Linked DNA regions of Prochlorococcus marinus CUG1416. The main gene of each other region encodes a partner of the protein of the gene in region 3 in a complex. Links are inferred from orthologs where the notes say so. Each region holds a gene or a part of one and is shown on either strand. Other genes may lie near its edges.

What was found.
Region 1: the proteins of HA146_RS01565 (region 3) and nuoH are in contact, whole or in part, in a crystal structure (PDB 6Y11), measured with the Thermus thermophilus proteins. The link is inferred for Prochlorococcus marinus CUG1416 from one-to-one orthologs. Residues at the interface, in WP_096411117.1 of Thermus thermophilus: Arg16, Glu17, Gly18, Leu24, Leu27, Val28, Trp30, Gly31, Arg32, Asn34, Ser35, Trp37, Thr54, Asp55, Ala56, Asp59, Ala61, Arg62, Phe63, Gly64, Glu66, Val67, Phe68, Arg69, Ala70, Ser71, Arg73, Gln74, Ala75, Asp76; in WP_096411122.1 of Thermus thermophilus: Arg36, Val44, Arg45, Met46, Gly47, Pro48, Asn49, Arg50, Val51, Leu57, Gln58, Ala61, Asp62, Ile64, Lys65, Ile67, Phe68, Lys69, Glu70, Ile72, Val74, Glu223, Ala224, Glu225, His233, Thr234, Glu235, Tyr236, Ser237, Trp241.
Region 2: the proteins of HA146_RS01565 (region 3) and HA146_RS00940 are in contact, whole or in part, in a cryo-EM structure (PDB 6KHJ), measured with the Thermosynechococcus vestitus proteins. The link is inferred for Prochlorococcus marinus CUG1416 from one-to-one orthologs. Residues at the interface, in WP_011056552.1 of Thermosynechococcus vestitus: Leu46, Met47, Tyr48, Thr50, Ala51, Cys52, Phe54, Ile55, Glu56, Ala58, Ala59, Ile61, Gly62, Ser63, Arg64, Phe65, Asn76, Pro78, Thr89, Thr91, Lys93, Met94, Ala97, Leu101, Met123, Phe124, Ser126, Asp127, Ser128, Tyr129; in WP_011057128.1 of Thermosynechococcus vestitus: Pro17, His18, His19, Pro20, Ser21, Met22, Val25, Arg27, Met29, Thr31, Ile38, Asp39, Cys40, Glu41, Pro42, Val43, Ile44, Gly45, Tyr46, Leu47, His48, Arg49, Gly50, Met51, Lys53, Ile54, Asn57, Arg58, Pro65, Tyr66.

Annotation. Positions count from the first base shown.
Region 1 is NZ_JAAORM010000001.1:159,129-164,673, reverse strand. What follows is about bases 2,389-5,222. They hold nuoH (NADH-quinone oxidoreductase subunit NuoH), read left to right. Parts: upstream 2,389-3,163; coding sequence 3,164-4,282; downstream 4,283-5,222. Other genes in these bases: HA146_RS00870 (NADH-quinone oxidoreductase subunit J), read left to right, coding at 4,992-5,222; ndhI (NAD(P)H-quinone oxidoreductase subunit I), read left to right, coding at 4,352-4,978; HA146_RS00885 (citrate synthase), read left to right, coding at 2,389-3,088. Outside these bases: HA146_RS00895 (rhodanese-like domain-containing protein), read right to left, coding at 1-267; HA146_RS00890 (hypothetical protein), read left to right, coding at 357-1,817; more of HA146_RS00885, read left to right, coding at 1,943-2,388; more of HA146_RS00870, read left to right, coding at 5,223-5,545. UniProt on the Escherichia coli protein: NDH-1 shuttles electrons from NADH, via FMN and iron-sulfur (Fe-S) centers, to quinones in the respiratory chain. The immediate electron acceptor for the enzyme in this species is believed to be ubiquinone.
Region 2 is NZ_JAAORM010000001.1:170,354-176,064, reverse strand. The notes cover bases 2,712-5,711. They hold HA146_RS00940 (NAD(P)H-quinone oxidoreductase subunit H), read right to left. Parts: upstream 4,806-5,711; coding sequence 3,618-4,805; downstream 2,712-3,617. Other genes in these bases: rsmH (16S rRNA (cytosine(1402)-N(4))-methyltransferase RsmH), read left to right, coding at 4,844-5,711; HA146_RS00945 (acyl-CoA thioesterase), read right to left, coding at 3,156-3,608; HA146_RS00950 (AMP-binding protein), read left to right, coding at 2,712-3,145. Outside these bases: menA (2-carboxy-1,4-naphthoquinone phytyltransferase), read left to right, coding at 67-984; HA146_RS00955 (o-succinylbenzoate synthase), read left to right, coding at 981-1,946; more of HA146_RS00950, read left to right, coding at 1,931-2,711.
Region 3 is NZ_JAAORM010000002.1:61,508-67,138, forward strand. The notes cover bases 2,712-5,631. They hold HA146_RS01565 (NADH dehydrogenase subunit K), read right to left. Parts: upstream 4,579-5,631; coding sequence 3,844-4,578; downstream 2,712-3,843. Other genes in these bases: HA146_RS01555 (gluconeogenesis factor YvcK family protein), read left to right, coding at 2,712-3,317; HA146_RS01560 (NAD(P)H-quinone oxidoreductase subunit J), read right to left, coding at 3,314-3,844; HA146_RS01570 (NAD(P)H-quinone oxidoreductase subunit 3), read right to left, coding at 4,583-4,945; HA146_RS01575 (rubredoxin), read left to right, coding at 5,022-5,450; HA146_RS01580 (photosynthesis system II assembly factor Ycf48), read left to right, coding at 5,460-5,631. In the rest of the region: bchD (magnesium chelatase ATPase subunit D), read left to right, coding at 1-151; HA146_RS01545 (MlaD family protein), read right to left, coding at 159-1,004; HA146_RS01550 (ABC transporter ATP-binding protein), read right to left, coding at 1,010-1,795; more of HA146_RS01555, read left to right, coding at 1,932-2,711. UniProt on the Escherichia coli protein: NDH-1 shuttles electrons from NADH, via FMN and iron-sulfur (Fe-S) centers, to quinones in the respiratory chain. The immediate electron acceptor for the enzyme in this species is ubiquinone.

The DNA.
Region 1 (5,545 bases), on a different replicon or contig from region 3:
ATTATCTAAGCACCATTGACAAAAGTTATAACTTCTTATTCCTGCATGACAGGTAACAACAATTTCTCTGTCTAATAAATCAGCAAATATTTCTTCAACGTATTCAGATGTAACTTTACTAATTGGTATATGTAAAAATTCTTTTGAGAAACGAGCTATTTCAAGCTCTGAATGTTCTCTTACATCAATCAAGACTGGATCTTCTTTTTCAGAATTAAACCAATCATTAAGATTAGAGGCATTTATAGATTTTGGATAATTTCCCAATTGATAGGATAAATTATGTGTTATTTACAATTTAATAAATTAAGTTGCAGTAGGAAATTTATTGTTAAAAATAAAAATAAACATTGATAATGAAACTTAGAGTAGTAGCAATAATAATATTATTATCTATATTACTTTTTTTTGGTTTTAAAAAAGTTTCTGCTAATAAAAATAAGGAGCAAAGTACAAATATTGAGCAGCTAAATATCTTAAAATACATACCTGAAAACAACAAATTATTATTTATTTCAAATTTAGATAGTTTTAATATTATTAATAATAATGAAAAAGATAAAAATCCAAAAAATCAAGATAACTTTGTTTTAATAAAAGATTCTATTTTAGATTACTTAGGTATAGATCTAGGCAACAATAAATTAGAAGATATCTATAATAATGAACTTATAATCTCAACTTTTGAGAATGATCAAAAGCTGAAAGATGATATTTTAATCGTATTTAAAATTAAACCAGAAAAAAACCTAGATGATATATTACATCTTTCCAATAAAATTGATCAGACTTATGAAATAATACCTATTTTTAGAGAAAATAAATTAAATTTCCTTAAATTTATATATCGGACAGAAGATAATTACATAATTGCTTCATCAGATAAAAAATTAATCAAAAATAGTATTAACTCTAGTAATGATTTTAAAGAAAACAAATTTCAATATGAGGGAGAACTGCATGGACTAAAAAACGAAAAAAATATATTATTTACAAATAAATTTTTGGAAAGTATATTTTTTAATAAAGAAATTTTTACTGAAAATAATGAGGATATTATAGCTACAACATTTGACTTAAAAAATAAACATTTAACTTTAAAATCATATTTACTAAACAATAAAAAAAATCTTGATATTCTTGCTTACGATAAGCTATTTAATCAAGAGAATATTAATGAAGATAATCCTGAAGTTGCAATTTTTAGTGATATAAAAAATATAGACAATTATCTAAAACCTTTATTAAATGATTTTGAACTCAGTTTTCTTGATGAGTTTAATCAAAATTCAAATCAAAACATTTTAATTCTCAATTCCAATAAAGATTGGCTTATTACATTTGAAAAAAATACTGAAGATCAATTTGATTTCAGAGCTTTGAAAAAACTAAAAGATTTCAACAAATATACTTTGAAACAAAATAAAGATATTTACTCGATATATTCCAAAGATATTCTGGAAGAAAAAGACGAAGTAATAAAACAAGTAACTTATGAAAATATCTATTCAATAGAATCCGGAGGTTTACAAATCATAAGTAATTACTTAATTAATGGTAAAAAACTAGAAACAATCTCAAAAAAATTTTTTAACCTAAAAGGTAATCAAGATAAATCTGCTTTTCTTTATGCAAAAGTTGATGTTAATGATAGAAATTCCAATAAAATTGAATATTTTTATGATTTGCAAGATCTTAATTTTCTCATTAGAAATATTTTAAAAATATCAAATGAAGAATCACTAGAAATCATAAGACAATCTATTCCTGAAAAAAATCCAATTCTTTATACAAAAACAATATTAAAAATACTTTAATCAAGTTATTCAAAAAGCTTCAATCACAATCAATTTAAATTTTTGTGAAGTTAATAAACTTGTGGTTAATTAAAAATTATTTGACTATCTTTAATCTATAAGTAATTTAATATTGAATAAATAAATTGGATAGCAACAAACTAATTTTAAAACCAGGATTAGAGGGTGTCCCAGTTACAAATTCATCCATCTGTGATATTGACGGCAATAAAGGCAAATTATTATATAGAGGCTACTCCATTGAGGAACTATCCAAAAAAAGCAGTTTTTTAGAAACTGCTTATCTATTGATTTGGGGTGAATTGCCTACAGCTATACAACTTAGAGATTTTGAACAAGAAGTTCAAATGCATCGCAGGTTAAGTTTTAGAGTAAGAGATATGATGAAATGTTTCCCTGCGACAGGTCATCCTATGGACGCTCTTCAATCAAGTGCGGCTTCTTTGGGACTTTTCTATTCACGAAGAGCAATAGATGATCCTAATTACATATACAACGCAGTGATAAGACTGATAGCAAAAATACCCACAATGATTGCTGCGTTTCAACTTATTAGAAAAGGACAGGACCCTATTCAACCTCGAGATGATTTAACATATTCCTCAAATTTTCTTTACATGCTGACTGAAAAAGAACAAGATCCAATAGCTGCAAAAGTTTTTGATAGGTGTTTAATTCTACATGCCGAACATAGTTTAAACGCCAGTACATTTAGCGCTAGAGTGACGGCAAGCACTCTTACAGACCCATATGCTGTAATCGCCTCTGCAGTAGGAACCTTGGCTGGTCCGCTGCATGGAGGGGCGAATGAGGATGTAATTGCGATGTTGGAAGAAATCAAAACTCCAGACAAAGCAGCTTCTTTTTTAGAAAATGCAATAAAAAATAAAAGTAAGATAATGGGCTTTGGTCATAGGGAATATAAAGTCAAAGATCCAAGAGCAATAATTCTTCAAAAACTGGCAGAAGAGCTTTTTATTAGATTTGGAGCTGATGAAATGTATGACGTTGCTAAATCATTAGAGGTAGAAGCAATACCAAGACTTGGCCCAAAGGGTATTTTTCCTAATGTAGACTTTTATTCTGGTCTTGTTTATAGGAAACTTGGTATTCCTCGTGATTTATTTACTCCAATTTTTGCTATATCCAGAGTTGCTGGTTGGCTAGCTCATTGGAGAGAGCAACTTGGAGCAAATAGAATTTTTAGACCATCGCAAATCTATACTGGGTCAGCTCCAAGGGATTGGATTAGCTTAGAAAATAGAGAATAATATTTGCAGCTTTTCATAAAAAACACACATATTGTTTGTGACGAGTTAATGTATTAAGTAAATAACATCAAAAATTTGGAATACGGAATAGATCTTGAATATAGTTTTAATGAATTCCTAAAAGGTTTTGGCATTTCTAGTGAGATTGCTCATGTAATATGGCTACCTCTACCAATGCTTTTGGTTTTAGTCGCAGCAGTTGTTGGAGTTTTAGTAACTGTTTGGCTTGAAAGAAAGATATCCGCTGCTGCTCAACAAAGAATAGGTCCTGAATATGCAGGAGCTCTAGGTATACTCCAACCAATTGCAGATGGTCTTAAGTTACTAGTCAAAGAGGATATTATTCCTGCTAAAGCAGATGGAATTCTCTTCACTGCAGGACCCATATTAGTTCTAGTCCCAGTGATTCTTTCATGGCTGATTGTTCCTTTTGGACAAAACCTTCTTATTAGTAATGTTGGTATTGGAATTTTCCTATGGATTGCTTTAAGCAGTATCCAGCCGATTGGACTTCTTATGAGCGGATATGCATCAAATAATAAATATTCATTATTAGGCGGATTAAGAGCAGCTGCGCAATCTATAAGTTACGAAATACCTTTAGCTTTATCTGTACTGGCTGTTGTGCTAATGACAAATTCTCTAAGTACTATTGACATTGTTAACCAACAAAGTGGTGCTGGAATACTCAGTTGGAATATTTGGAGACAACCTGTTGGCTTTATAATCTTTTGGATTTGTGCTCTTGCAGAATGTGAACGACTTCCATTTGACTTACCTGAAGCTGAAGAAGAATTAGTTGCAGGATATCAAACAGAATATGCGGGAATGAAATTCGCATTGTTCTACCTTGGTAGCTACATAAATTTAATTCTTTCAGCATTATTAGTATCAATACTTTATTTGGGAGGATGGGGTTTTCCTATTCCAGTTGAATTAATAGCTAAGGTACTTAATTTGCCGATTAATGCGCCCTTTATACAAGTTTTCACTGCATCAATAGGAATTGTAATGACTGTTTTGAAAGCATATCTCTTAGTATTTGTTGCAATATTATTGCGTTGGACAACCCCTAGAGTAAGAATAGATCAACTTTTAGATCTAGGATGGAAGTTTCTTCTTCCAATTTCTCTTGCTAATCTTTTATTAACTGCAGGATTAAAACTTGCTTTTCCGCAATTCTTTGGTGGCTAAATTCAAGTAAATATACTTAAATTTAAAATTAATCCACTAAAATGAATTAACTAAGTAAATTCTTCGAAAATGAAAAATTTCCTTCAACAAGTAAATAGCTATATTAAAGAGGCTTTTAGTGCTGGCAAATATTTATACAATGGCTTATCAGTAACTTTTGATCATCTTCGAAGAAGACCTGTTACTGTGCAATATCCATATGAAAAACTAATACCCTCTGAAAGATATCGAGGAAGAATACATTATGAATTCGATAAATGTATAGCTTGTGAAGTTTGTGTGAGAGTATGTCCAATAAATCTACCAGTAGTTGACTGGGTAATGAATAAAGAAACCAAAAAAAAGGAACTTAGAAATTATTCAATAGATTTTGGAGTATGTATATTTTGCGGAAATTGCGTTGAATTTTGTCCAACTAATTGTCTATCAATGACCGAAGAATATGAATTAGCTTCTTTCGACAGACACAATCTAAATTTCGATAATATTGCACTTGGGAGACTCCCTACAAACGTAACAACAGATCCTTCAGTAAAACCACTAAGAGAACTTGCTTATCTACCTAAAGGAGTAATGGATCCCCATGAAATCCCTGCTTCAGATATCAGAGTTGGTAAATTACCTGAAGAAGTCTATGATTGGATGAAACCAACAACCAATGAAAATAAAGATAAAATTTCTAATCCAAACAATTAATTTCTATTAATTTATGTCCATTGCAATAACAACTCAAATTATTTGTTTTACAGTTTTATCTTTAGTTATTCTTATTGGAGCAATTGGTGTTGTATTGCTAGAAAGTATTGTATATTCAGCATTTCTTCTTGGCGGAGTATTCATGAGTGTGGCAGGATTATATCTACTTTTAAATGCAAGTTTTGTTGCTGCAGCTCAAGTTTTAGTTTATGTGGGTGCAGTAAATGTATTAATAATTTTTGCAATAATGTTAGTCAATAAAAAAGAAGATTTAAAGCCCATCAATGACATTAAATCCAGAAGAATCTTATCAACATCTATATGTTTAATCCTACTTAGCCTTTTAATAAGAGTTGACTTGACAAACGTATGGAAGCTAGCAAGCCCCCAAAACTCTATAGGAGAAGAATCAACTATTAGGATTGGAGAGCATCTATTTAGTGATTATTTACTCCCATTTGAATTAGCTTCAGTTTTACTTTTAATGGCGATGATTGGGGCTATTGTTTTAGCTAGAAGAGATGTAATGAACAAAGATATTTCAACTGGATTACCTGTTAATCAAGA
Region 2 (5,711 bases), on a different replicon or contig from region 3:
GTAAAAAATGTAACTCAATTTATAAACTACATTTAATAATCATGGAATTTTATGTGTTAATTAAAAATGGATGAAAATAAAAAAAAATTATGGAAACAAGCAATAAAATGGCCTCTTTATTCTGTTGCAATACTTCCGGTATTTATTACAGGGGCTTATTTACTAAATCTATATGAAAAATTAAAAATATATAATTTAATCGCATTTACGTTAGCTGCAATATTGATATTACTTTGGGAAAATCTAACTAATGATTTATTCGACGCAGAAACAGGAATCGATGAATTTAAATTCCATTCTATTGTAAATCTTATAAAAAATAAAAAAATAATTTCATTTATTGCATATACATCTTTAGTTCTTGGTTTATTAATAATTTCAATTATTTCAGCATCAACAAGCATAAATATTTTGATTTTGGTAGCAGCTTGCTGCTTCTTAGGATATTTATATCAGGGACCTCCTTTTAGATTTGGCTATCAAGGTTTAGGAGAACCATTATGCTGGCTTGCATTTGGACCTTTTGCTTACTCTGCAATCTTAATTGCGTTAAATCCGTCTAATATTTATTTCGAAGATATTCCTTGGAAAGTTTCTTTATTACTTGGTTCAGGGCCTTCCTTAGCAACAACTCTAGTATTATTTTGTTCTCATTTTCATCAAATTATTGAAGATAAAAAGCATGGTAAAAATTCACCTTTAGTTCGCTTAGGAGCTAAAAAAGGTTCTCAATTTGTGCCTTGGATAATTTTCACAATATATATTTTTCAACTTTTCACTATAGTTAATGGATTTATTCCAGTTTTTTGTATCCTTTATTTGATTAGTTTTCCTCAAGCAATAAGACTAATAAATTTATTACACTCTTCATATAACAAACCTGCAGCAATAAAAAATTGCAAATTCATCGCAATAAAATTTCAAACTCTTAATGGAGTTGGCTTAATCACAGGATTAATTTTTAATTACTTGATTAATAAATGAACTTAATATTTAAAAAAAAATCTTATTGCTTTAAGTTTTCCACAAAAGTAGAAAATTCTAAAACCACTTACCTTACAAAATCGGGTTGGATAATTAAATTAAAAAATAAAGATAAAAAAATTGGATTTGGAGAGGTTTCACCTCTACTAAAAGAAGACTTAAAAAAATGTGAAGAACAATTAAATATGATTCCTGATAATTTAGAAGTACTAAATTTATCTGAACAAATAAATATTTTTCACCCATGCATTCAGTCTGCAATAAATTCAGCTTTAGCAGAAATAAATGGGAAAATAATTTTTAAAGAAAACTATTTTTTTGATGAAATTGATAAAACAGCCATACTTTTAGATACTAATAATGTAATATCAGATTTAAATAAAATTAAAAAAAGTCAATCTAATATTGGCAAATCAATAACCATAAAATGGAAAGTAGCTTTAAAAAATAATAATGAGGAAGAAGCAATTTTAGCAGAAATTTTAAGCCAAATAGATAATAATATTAAGTTGAGGATAGATGCTAATGGTTCTTGGGGAAGGAAAATGGCTAACAGATGGGCTGATATTTTGAAAGATAACAAAAATATAGATTGGTTGGAACAACCTCTTTCTGTTGATGATATTGATGGACTTAAAGAACTCAACAAAAAAATTCCAATAGCTTTAGACGAATCACTTTTAAAATTTCCAACTTTGATTGATGAGTGGAAGGGTTGGCAAATTCGAAGACCTTCTCAAGAAAAGAATCCAGATAAGCTTTTAAGAGACTTAGAAAATAAAAAAGCTTTAATATCTATAAGTACTTCATTTGAAACTGGAATAGGAAGGAGATGGCTTTATCATTTATCATCGCTACAGTTACAAGGACCAACACCAAAAGTTCCTGGTTTAGCAATGAAAAAGTTCCCTAACTCTTTCCTATTTTCAGATGAAGCAAAAAAGATATGGGATCAACTATGAAAAGTAAAATTCATATTATTGAAGTTGAAAATAATGAAATTCAATCTATGGAGAAAATTATTCAGAAAATTAGAGAAAACAAAATAATTTATATAAAAAACAAATTTCATAAAAACGAAGAGGTACTTGATTCGATACATAAAAATGGACCAGCGATTATCTTAAACAGCAGTGGTAGCAGTGGTAAACCTAGAAAATGTATTCACAATTTAAATAATCTGAAATTATCTGCCGCTACTTCAGGACAATGGCTAAAAGATCAAGGATTTGAATTACACAACTGTATAATTTTTAACACTTTACCCCTCAACCATATAAGTGGCTTAATGCCAATTTTTAGAAGCCAAACTTGGGGATGTGATTGTATTAATATTGCTCCAAATTTAATAAAAAAAACTCGAGAACTTTTACTTTTTACAATTAAATCTAAAAAAAACAAAAAACACTTGATTACTTCATTAGTACCTACCCAATTAATAAGACTTTTAGCTGAAAAAGAGGGTATTAATTGGCTAAAAATTTTTGATTTAATTTGGGTAGGTGGAGCTTCAATTACCCGCGAAACTGCAGAAAAATGTATACAAGAACAAATAAAATTAGCACCTTGTTACGGCTCAACTGAAACAGCAGCAATGGTTACGAGTTTAAAACCAAAAGAATTCTTAATGGGTTATGAAAACGTTGGAGAAATACTACCTGATACAAAAATAAGAATTAACGAACGAGGATTAATCGAGATAAAATCAGCTAGAATTGGAATCGAAATAATAGACTCTTCAAAAACTGAAGATTTCAAAAATAAAAATGGTTGGTTGCAAACAGGTGATTTAGGTGAAATCAATCAAATCAATAATTCTTTATATTTAAAGTTTATCGGAAGAATTGATAACGCTTTTAATTCAGGCGGAGAACTCGTTTTTCCAGAAGTAATTGAATCTCGATTAAATAATTTCATTATGAAAGAAAATATCCCAATTAATAAATTCAATATTTCAAAAGTGCCCGACAAATTATGGGGAAATAAAATTAAAATAATTATTGAATTTAAAAAACTTACAAATCATAAAAATATTGAAAATTCATTAAATTTATTAAAAAACTTTTCTCAAAGTTGGCCTAAACATGAAAAACCCGAGAAATGGATTATTAAAAACAAAAATACAAGTACAGAAGAAATAAATTATAAATTTCAAAAATAATAAATAATAATTAGCACTCTTTTAAATTTGTACTTACATTTGAAGCCTCTATCCATCTTTCTAGATGATCGGGAAGTTCTATTTTATTTCTTGAATCAACATCTAAAGAACAATGTATTATTTTTCCTTCTGCTACTTTATTTCCATTTTTTATAAAAAGGCTATTTACTTGGAACAAATGAGTATTAATTTTATGAGGGGAAATTTTTACTTTTAAGAAATCTCCAATTTTAATAGGAGCACGGAAGTTCGCTTCGCAATTTACTATGGGAAAAATAATCTGATTTTTACGTAAAGAAAAATCTGGAAAAATATCTTGATAAGGAATCCCATAAATTTCAATACTTTCTTCCCAAGCTTCGTGTGACCATTTTAATAAGTTATGAAAATGAATTACACCTGCAGAATCACAGTCACCAAATCGTACTTTTTTCTGCAGTATTAACCAATCAGAGGGTTTCATTTAAAGAACTTATCTATCAACGGAGCCCATAATGACATCTATTGAACCAAGGATTGCCATAATATCAGCGATTTTGGCACCTTTAAGAATATGAGGCAATATTTGCAGATTGTTTAAATCAGCTGCTCTGATTTTAAATCTCCATGGGGTAACTTCATTATTACCTTGAATAAATACACCTATTTCTCCTTTTCCGGACTCTAATCTTGTATACAATTCTCCATTAGGAATTTTAAAAGTTGGAGCAACCTTCTTAGCTACATATTGATAGTCAATACCAAATATTTCACTCTTCTTATCTTCAGTCGCCATTCTTTGAGCTTCTAAATTTTCTGTTGGACCTCCTGGAATCATTTTGCAGGCTTGGCGAATAATGCTCAGTGATTGTCTCATCTCTTCAACTCTTACTCGATATCTCGCATAACAATCTCCTTCTTTTTCTGAAGCGATCTGCCAATCAAAATCGTCATAACATTCATAACTATCCACTTTCCTTAAATCCCAGGAAACACCAGATGCTCTAAGCATTGGCCCAGATAAAGACCAATTAATTGCCTGATCTCTTTGTATTGTTCCAAGACCTTCAATTCTTTTTCTAAAAATCGGATTATTTGTGATTAATTTTTCGTATTCATCTATTTTAGGACCGAACCAATCGCAAAAGTCCATACATTTTTCTAACCATCCGTATGGAAGATCACATGCGACACCACCTATCCTAAAGAAATTATTATTTATTAGCCTTTGTCCAGTGGCAGCTTCCCATAGATCATAAATCATTTCTCTTTCTCGAAAGATATAGAAAAATGGAGTTTGAGCTCCTACGTCTGCTAAAAAGGGACCAAGCCATAAAAGATGATTAGCAATACGATTAAGTTCCAACATAAGAACTCTGATGTAACTAGCTCTTTTAGGAACTGGAATATTAGCTAATCTTTCAGGAGCATTTACTACAATAGCTTCATAAAACATTCCTGCTGCATAATCCATTCTGCTTACATAAGGGACATACATAACATTTGTTCTATTTTCAGCTATCTTTTCCATTCCTCTATGCAAATATCCAATTACCGGCTCACAATCAATGACATTCTCACCATCAAGAGTTACAACTAACCTTAAAACCCCATGCATTGATGGATGGTGAGGGCCAAAATTAACCACCATTGGTTCGGTTCTTGTCTCTAGCTGAGCCATTCGAAATTTAACTTCTAAATAAATCTTAGTCGAAAGTTATGCAAACTGACCTATCTGATTCATCTTTTTTCAATCATAAATCAGTTATGACAGATGAGATTATGGCATCATTAGAGCATTACCCATTAATAAATACAACCCAACTTAAAGGAATAGACGCAACTTTAGGCGGAGGCGGGCACTCTTATCATTTATTGAGAAAATATTCGGATTTAAATATAATTGGACTTGATCAAGATCCATTCGCAAGAAAATCAGCATCAAAAAAACTTGATGAATTTAAAAATAGGATTGATATAAGGGCTGCAAATTTTGCGGATTTTGAACCAAATGCAAAAGTTTCTTTTGTGATTGCAGATCTTGGAGTAAATAGTAACCAAATTGATACCCCAAACAGAGGATTTAGTTTTCAAAAAGATGGTCCCCTTGATATGCGCATGAATCCTTTGCTTGAGGTTAATGCAGAAAAATTAATTGAGACTTTAAATGAAAAAGATCTAGCTAATCTAATTTATAAATATGGAGATGAGAGATTATCACGAAAGATTGCTAGAAAAATAAAAATGGATTTAAAGGTAAACGGGAAATATTCTGGTACAAAAGATTTGGCTTATTCTATTGCAGGATGCTTCCCACCAAAACAAAGATATAAAAAAATACACCCAGCAACTAGAACATTCCAAGCACTAAGAATTGCCGTTAATAAAGAAATTGAAGTATTAGAAAAATTTTTGCAAGTTGTCCCTGGTTGGCTACTTCCAGGTGGAATTATTTCTATTATTAGTTTTCATTCCTTGGAGGATAGATTAGTTAAAAATGCTTTTAAGAATGATCAAAGACTAAGAAACCTGACAAAAAAGCCAATAACTCCTTCCGAACAAGAAGTCGAAGTCAATAAAAGAGCTA
Region 3 (5,631 bases):
ACTCTTAGTAATTGATACTGAGAGAAAATTTATTGCAAGCGGCTTTGGTAAAGAATTAGCAGAGGCAGCTAAAGGAAAATATGTCCAACTGCCAAAAGCCACAGATAAAGCAATCGCGGCTATGGCTTTAAATGCTATCAATGAATTCTAAGTATTACTTATGGATAAATTTCGTTAAGGAATTTTGAAAGTCCAATAGTTAAATCTCTTATGGATTTAGTAAATTCTTTATCTTTCGTTAATTTTTCAAAATCATCACTCATATCATCTATTTTGCTGGAGATAGATCTTGCAGCATTAATTGTCAATTTAATATCATTAAGGGTTTCTTTGTTATCGATAGTAGACAAAATGTTATTCAAATGATCAGCAGCAATTGTAATTTCTTTTATTAAAGGTTCAACTCTTTGTATTTCTTGTTTCGATAAGAAAATTAATTCATCAAGATTTTCTTGTGTTTTATCAAATTGGTCAATTGATTTAACTATGTTCTCAATTAAGTTTTCTTGATTGGATTCTTTTAGAAGTTGACTTATTCTATTAGTTATATTTGAAAGACTTGATAATTGTTTCCCAGGAATAATATCTCCCTGACAAATAATTAATTTGGTGTCGCATTTGTCTGATGTAGGTTTTTCAATGTTTTTAGGAATTTCTTTTTCACTAGTTTCTAAAGCGACTTGCACATCTCCTCCTAGGAAAGAATTAGTTACTACTCTGGCAAATGCTGGCCTATGAAGAATAATTTCTGGATTATTTAAAACTATTTTTGCTTTAATTGATTGATTGGTAAATAAAATATCTTCTATTGATCCTACTAAAATTCCTCTGTAAGTAACTGGAGATTTTTTTGATAAACCGCTTGCGTTATTGAATTCAGCAAAGAGGTGCCAATTTTTTGAAGATAATTTTACTCCTCTTAGCCAAAAAGAAAAAAATGTGAATACTAAAATACCTCCTAATAATGAAAATCCAACTATTGAATCTCTTAAGCTTCTACGCATAATTTCTAAATGTCTTTGGGTTGCATTGGACCATCAAGTTTCCCATACCTAAATTGAAACACATAGGGATCATTACTTTCTTTGAATTCATCAATAGAACCTGCCCATCTAAATTTGCCTCCATAAAGCATTAAAACTTTATCTGAAGTCCTTTCTATAGTACTCAGAACATGGCTAACTACAATAGATGATCCGTTGGCTTTATCATTTGTCTTATTAATTAAATCTTCAATTCTTGATGAGGCAATTGGATCAAGACCTGCAGTCGGTTCATCAAAAAGTAATAAAGGTTTAGTATTTGCATTAAGAGTTTGATCTGTAATTAAAGCTCTAGCAAAACTAACTCTTTTTTGCATGCCTCCGCTTAATTCATTTGGAAGTTTATTCCCGACATTAAATAATCCGACTTCAGCTAAACATTCACATACGATTTCATGGATTAACTTTTTAGATAGGTTTTTATTCCTCTTAAGGAGAAAACCTACATTTTCTTCAATAGTTAAAGATCCTAATAATGCTGGGTTCTGAAAAACTAGTCTTACATCAGGAGGATTATTTTGGTCTAGTCTCAAATATGTTTGTTTTTTACCAAATATTCTTAATTCTCCTTTGGTAGGCAAAATTAGGCCTGCTAATATTTTTAAAATAGTTGATTTGCCTGAACCTGAGGGGCCAACTATAGCTAATTTCTCTCCTTCATTAAGTTCGAAATTGAGTTTATTAAGCACATTAACGTGCCCCCAGCTTATTGAGAGGCTTTTTGTTTCAACTGCATGCTTTGATTTTTTCAAAACCTATATTAAATAAAAAGTCATCTTCTATTACATATTGCCTATTTTTAGAAATAAAAAAAGGATGTATGAATTTGATTTATAATGAATTTATGTAGTCTTTAAATTTGAGAAAAATAATTTAAGAGGTTTTTTAATGAATAAGCGTAAAAAAAGAGTAAGAAGATATTATAAATATTTTACAAAGTCTAATTTTGTCTTATTAAATAAAATTCTAAGAATTTTGAGTTGGCTTTTGCCAGGACTGGTAATAAAAAGATGGATGATTACATCTGCAGTTGGATTCTTGACTTCATTATTAGGCTTAGCAATTTGGACTAATTTAAGACCACTCTATTGGCTTATTGAAGTGTTTTTTTGGATAATGACTAGTTTAACTAGTATATTGCCTGTTTCATTATTGGGACCATTGATTTTTGTTATTGGACTTTTATTAATTGGGATCGGACAAAATAGAAGTATTAATTCTATTCAAAAAGCACTTGTTCCAGAAAAAAGTACATTTTTAGTTGATGCATTAAGAGTTAAAAGTAAGTTAAATAGAGGTCCTAATATTGTTGCAATAGGCGGAGGCACAGGCTTATCTACCTTATTGAAAGGGTTAAAAAATTACAGTAGTAACATTACAGCAATCGTAACTGTATCTGATGATGGGGGAAGTAGTGGAATTCTAAGAAAGCAATTAGGCGTGCAACCTCCAGGAGATATAAGAAATTGTTTGGCTGCTTTATCTAACGAAGAACCAATTTTAACTAGATTATTTCAATATAGATTTTCAGAGGGAAGTGGACTAGAGGGACATAGTTTTGGAAATCTATTCTTATCAGCCTTAACAACAATTACAGGTAGTTTAGAAAAAGCAGTACAGGCTTCTAGTAGGGTTTTAGCGGTACAAGGTCAAGTTTTACCAGCAACAAGCATTGATGTTATGTTATGGGCTGAATTAGAGGATGGTGAAAAAATTTTTGGAGAAACCAAGATCAGTAAATCTAAAAAATTAATTTCGAGGATTGGTTACCTTCCAGAAAATCCTTCTGCTCTTCCGAGTGCTCTTGAATCTATAAAAGATGCTGATTTAATTGTACTTGGCCCAGGCAGTTTATACACTTCTTTATTGCCAAATTTGTTAGTACCAGAAATAGTAAATGCTTTATTGCAAAGTAATGCTCCCAAAATTTACATATGTAATTTGATGACTCAACCTGGAGAAACCGACGGACTTGATGTTTATCAACATATCAAATCAATAGAAAAACAACTATCAAATTTTGGAGTTAATACACGAATTTTTAACGCAATCTTATCTCAGATTCAATTTGAAAAGTCTCCATTAGTAGACTATTACGAAAGTAGAGGAGCAGAACCTGTCCAATGTAATAAAGAAAAATTACTATCTGAGGGTTATTACGTTTTGCAAGCACCATTATATTCAAAAAAAATAACTCCAACCCTTAGACATGATCCAAGAAGACTTGCAAGAGCAGTTATGTTTATATACCGCAAATTAAAAAAATTAAACTAATAAGCATCTTGAAGTTCATAGAAGTCTGGTTGAATATAGTCCTTTCGCAATGGCCATCCTCTCCAGTCTTCAGGCATTAAGAGTCTTTTAGGATTTGGATGATCAATAAAATTTATTCCATACATGTCATATGTTTCTCTTTCTTGCCAATCACTTCCTTTGAATATTTTATATAAACTAGGTATTGATAAATCAGAATCTCTTTTTAAGAAAACTTTTAATCTGACTTCGTTAATTTTTTCTATGTTTTGTAAGTCATCTACAGTTATAAAATGATAGAAACTAACAAGATTTTTACCTGGTCCCTCATCATAGCCACCTTGACATTGAAGATAGTTGAAACCGTAATTTCTTAAAGCCAATACTGCTTCATATAAATTGCTGGGTTCCACAGAAATATTTTCTATTCCTATGTGATCATTATTTAATGATTGATTCGGAATTCCATCTTTGGATAAATTTTGACTTATGAATCCTTCTTTTTCTATTGAAGTATCTGAGGATTTGTCTATACTGTCTTTTCCCATTAATCTTTATCACTGTTGACAATTTCAACTTTTTTGTTGATCTCAGGTAATTCAGTTATTTTTTCTTTGTTGGAGGTAGGAATAACATTCATTGAAGTTTTGTTTAAATATTCACCAGTATTATCAGAGAAAACAAGGTTCATTTCGTGATCAGTTGTTATGTATCTGTGTGTTTGCTCTGTTTTTGTCCTCTCTAAAATTGATTCATTACCTACTTTTTTTCTTAATTTTATTACGGCATCAAAAATTGCTTCTGGCCTTGGAGGACATCCTGGAAGATATAAATCAACAGGTATCAATTTATCAACCCCTCTGACGGCAGTAGTAGAATCTGCGCTAAACATTCCTCCTGTAATGGTACAAGCGCCCATAGCAATCACATATTTTGGCTCAGGCATCTGCTCATAAAGTCTTACTAGGGCAGGTGCCATCTTCATTGTTACTGTCCCTGCAACTATTATTAAATCTGCTTGCCTTGGTGAGCTTCTTGGAACTAATCCAAATCTATCAAAATCAAATCTAGATCCAATTAGGGCAGCAAATTCAATAAAACAACAAGCTGTGCCGTATAGAAGAGGCCATAGACTGCTTAATCTAGCCCAATTATGAAGATCATCTAAGCTTGTGAGTATAATGTTTTCGCTTAAATCTGTGGTAACCTGTGGTGCCCCAAGGGGATTGCAAGTCCCTTCTCTGATCTCTCTTATTGCTTTTGGTGATAATTGTGGGTTCAATTTTTTAACTCCATTCTAAAGCTCCTTTTCTCCATGCGTAAGCCAGAGCGATAACTAGTATTGCAATGAAAATTAATGCCTCAATAAATGCTAATAAGCCTAATCTATTAAAGGCAACAGCCCAAGGATAAAGGAATACTGTCTCTACATCAAATATAACGAAAACTAAGGCGAACATGTAATAACGAATATTAAATTGAATCCATGCTCCTCCAATAGGCTCCATTCCAGATTCATATGTTAGTTTTCTTTCGCCAGTTCTGCCTTTGGGCGCAACTATGAGGTTTGTAACTAGAGCTAATATTGGAACGGCAGCAGCAATCAAGAGAAAGCCTAAAAAATATTCATAGCCAGTTAATAAAAACATCTTAAAAATTAATTTTGAATAAAATTCGCTTAATTAAGCAAAATCTTTTAAAGTTCTTAAAGAACAATAATAAACCGTGAGTGAAAACATTCAACCAGCCTCTGAGGAAAACAAAATAGTTGAAAATTTTGAGAAAGAAAAACTTTCTGAAAATTCTTCAGGAGTAAATTTTGAACTACCTCCTATTAATTTAGACCAAAATAGATTCGAATGTAGAAGTTGTGGATACATTTATGACCCGTCTGAAGGAAATAAAAAATTAGACATACCTAAAAATACACCTTTTTCAGAGCTGGATGGTAATACATTCGCATGCCCTGTTTGCAGGGCTGGTAAGAACTTTTATAAAGATATAGGTCCAAAATCTAAACCTAGCGGTTTTGAGGAAAATTTAACTTATGGTTTTGGTTTCAATAGCTTACCTCCTGGCCAGAAAAATATATTAATTTTTGGAGGTTTGGCATTTGCAGCTGCATGTTTCCTTTCTTTATACTCTTTGCATTAATATAGAAAAATGAAAAAAACTATTACCAGCATTCCTAATCTTCTTTTAGCCGTAATTCTTTGTTTTGTTTTGAGCAGTTGTTCATCTACAGGATTGAAAGTGAATGATAGCAGCCCTTGGAAAACAATTCAGTTTGAAGATCAGGCAAATGCTCTAGATGTTGACTTTATAGATAATAATA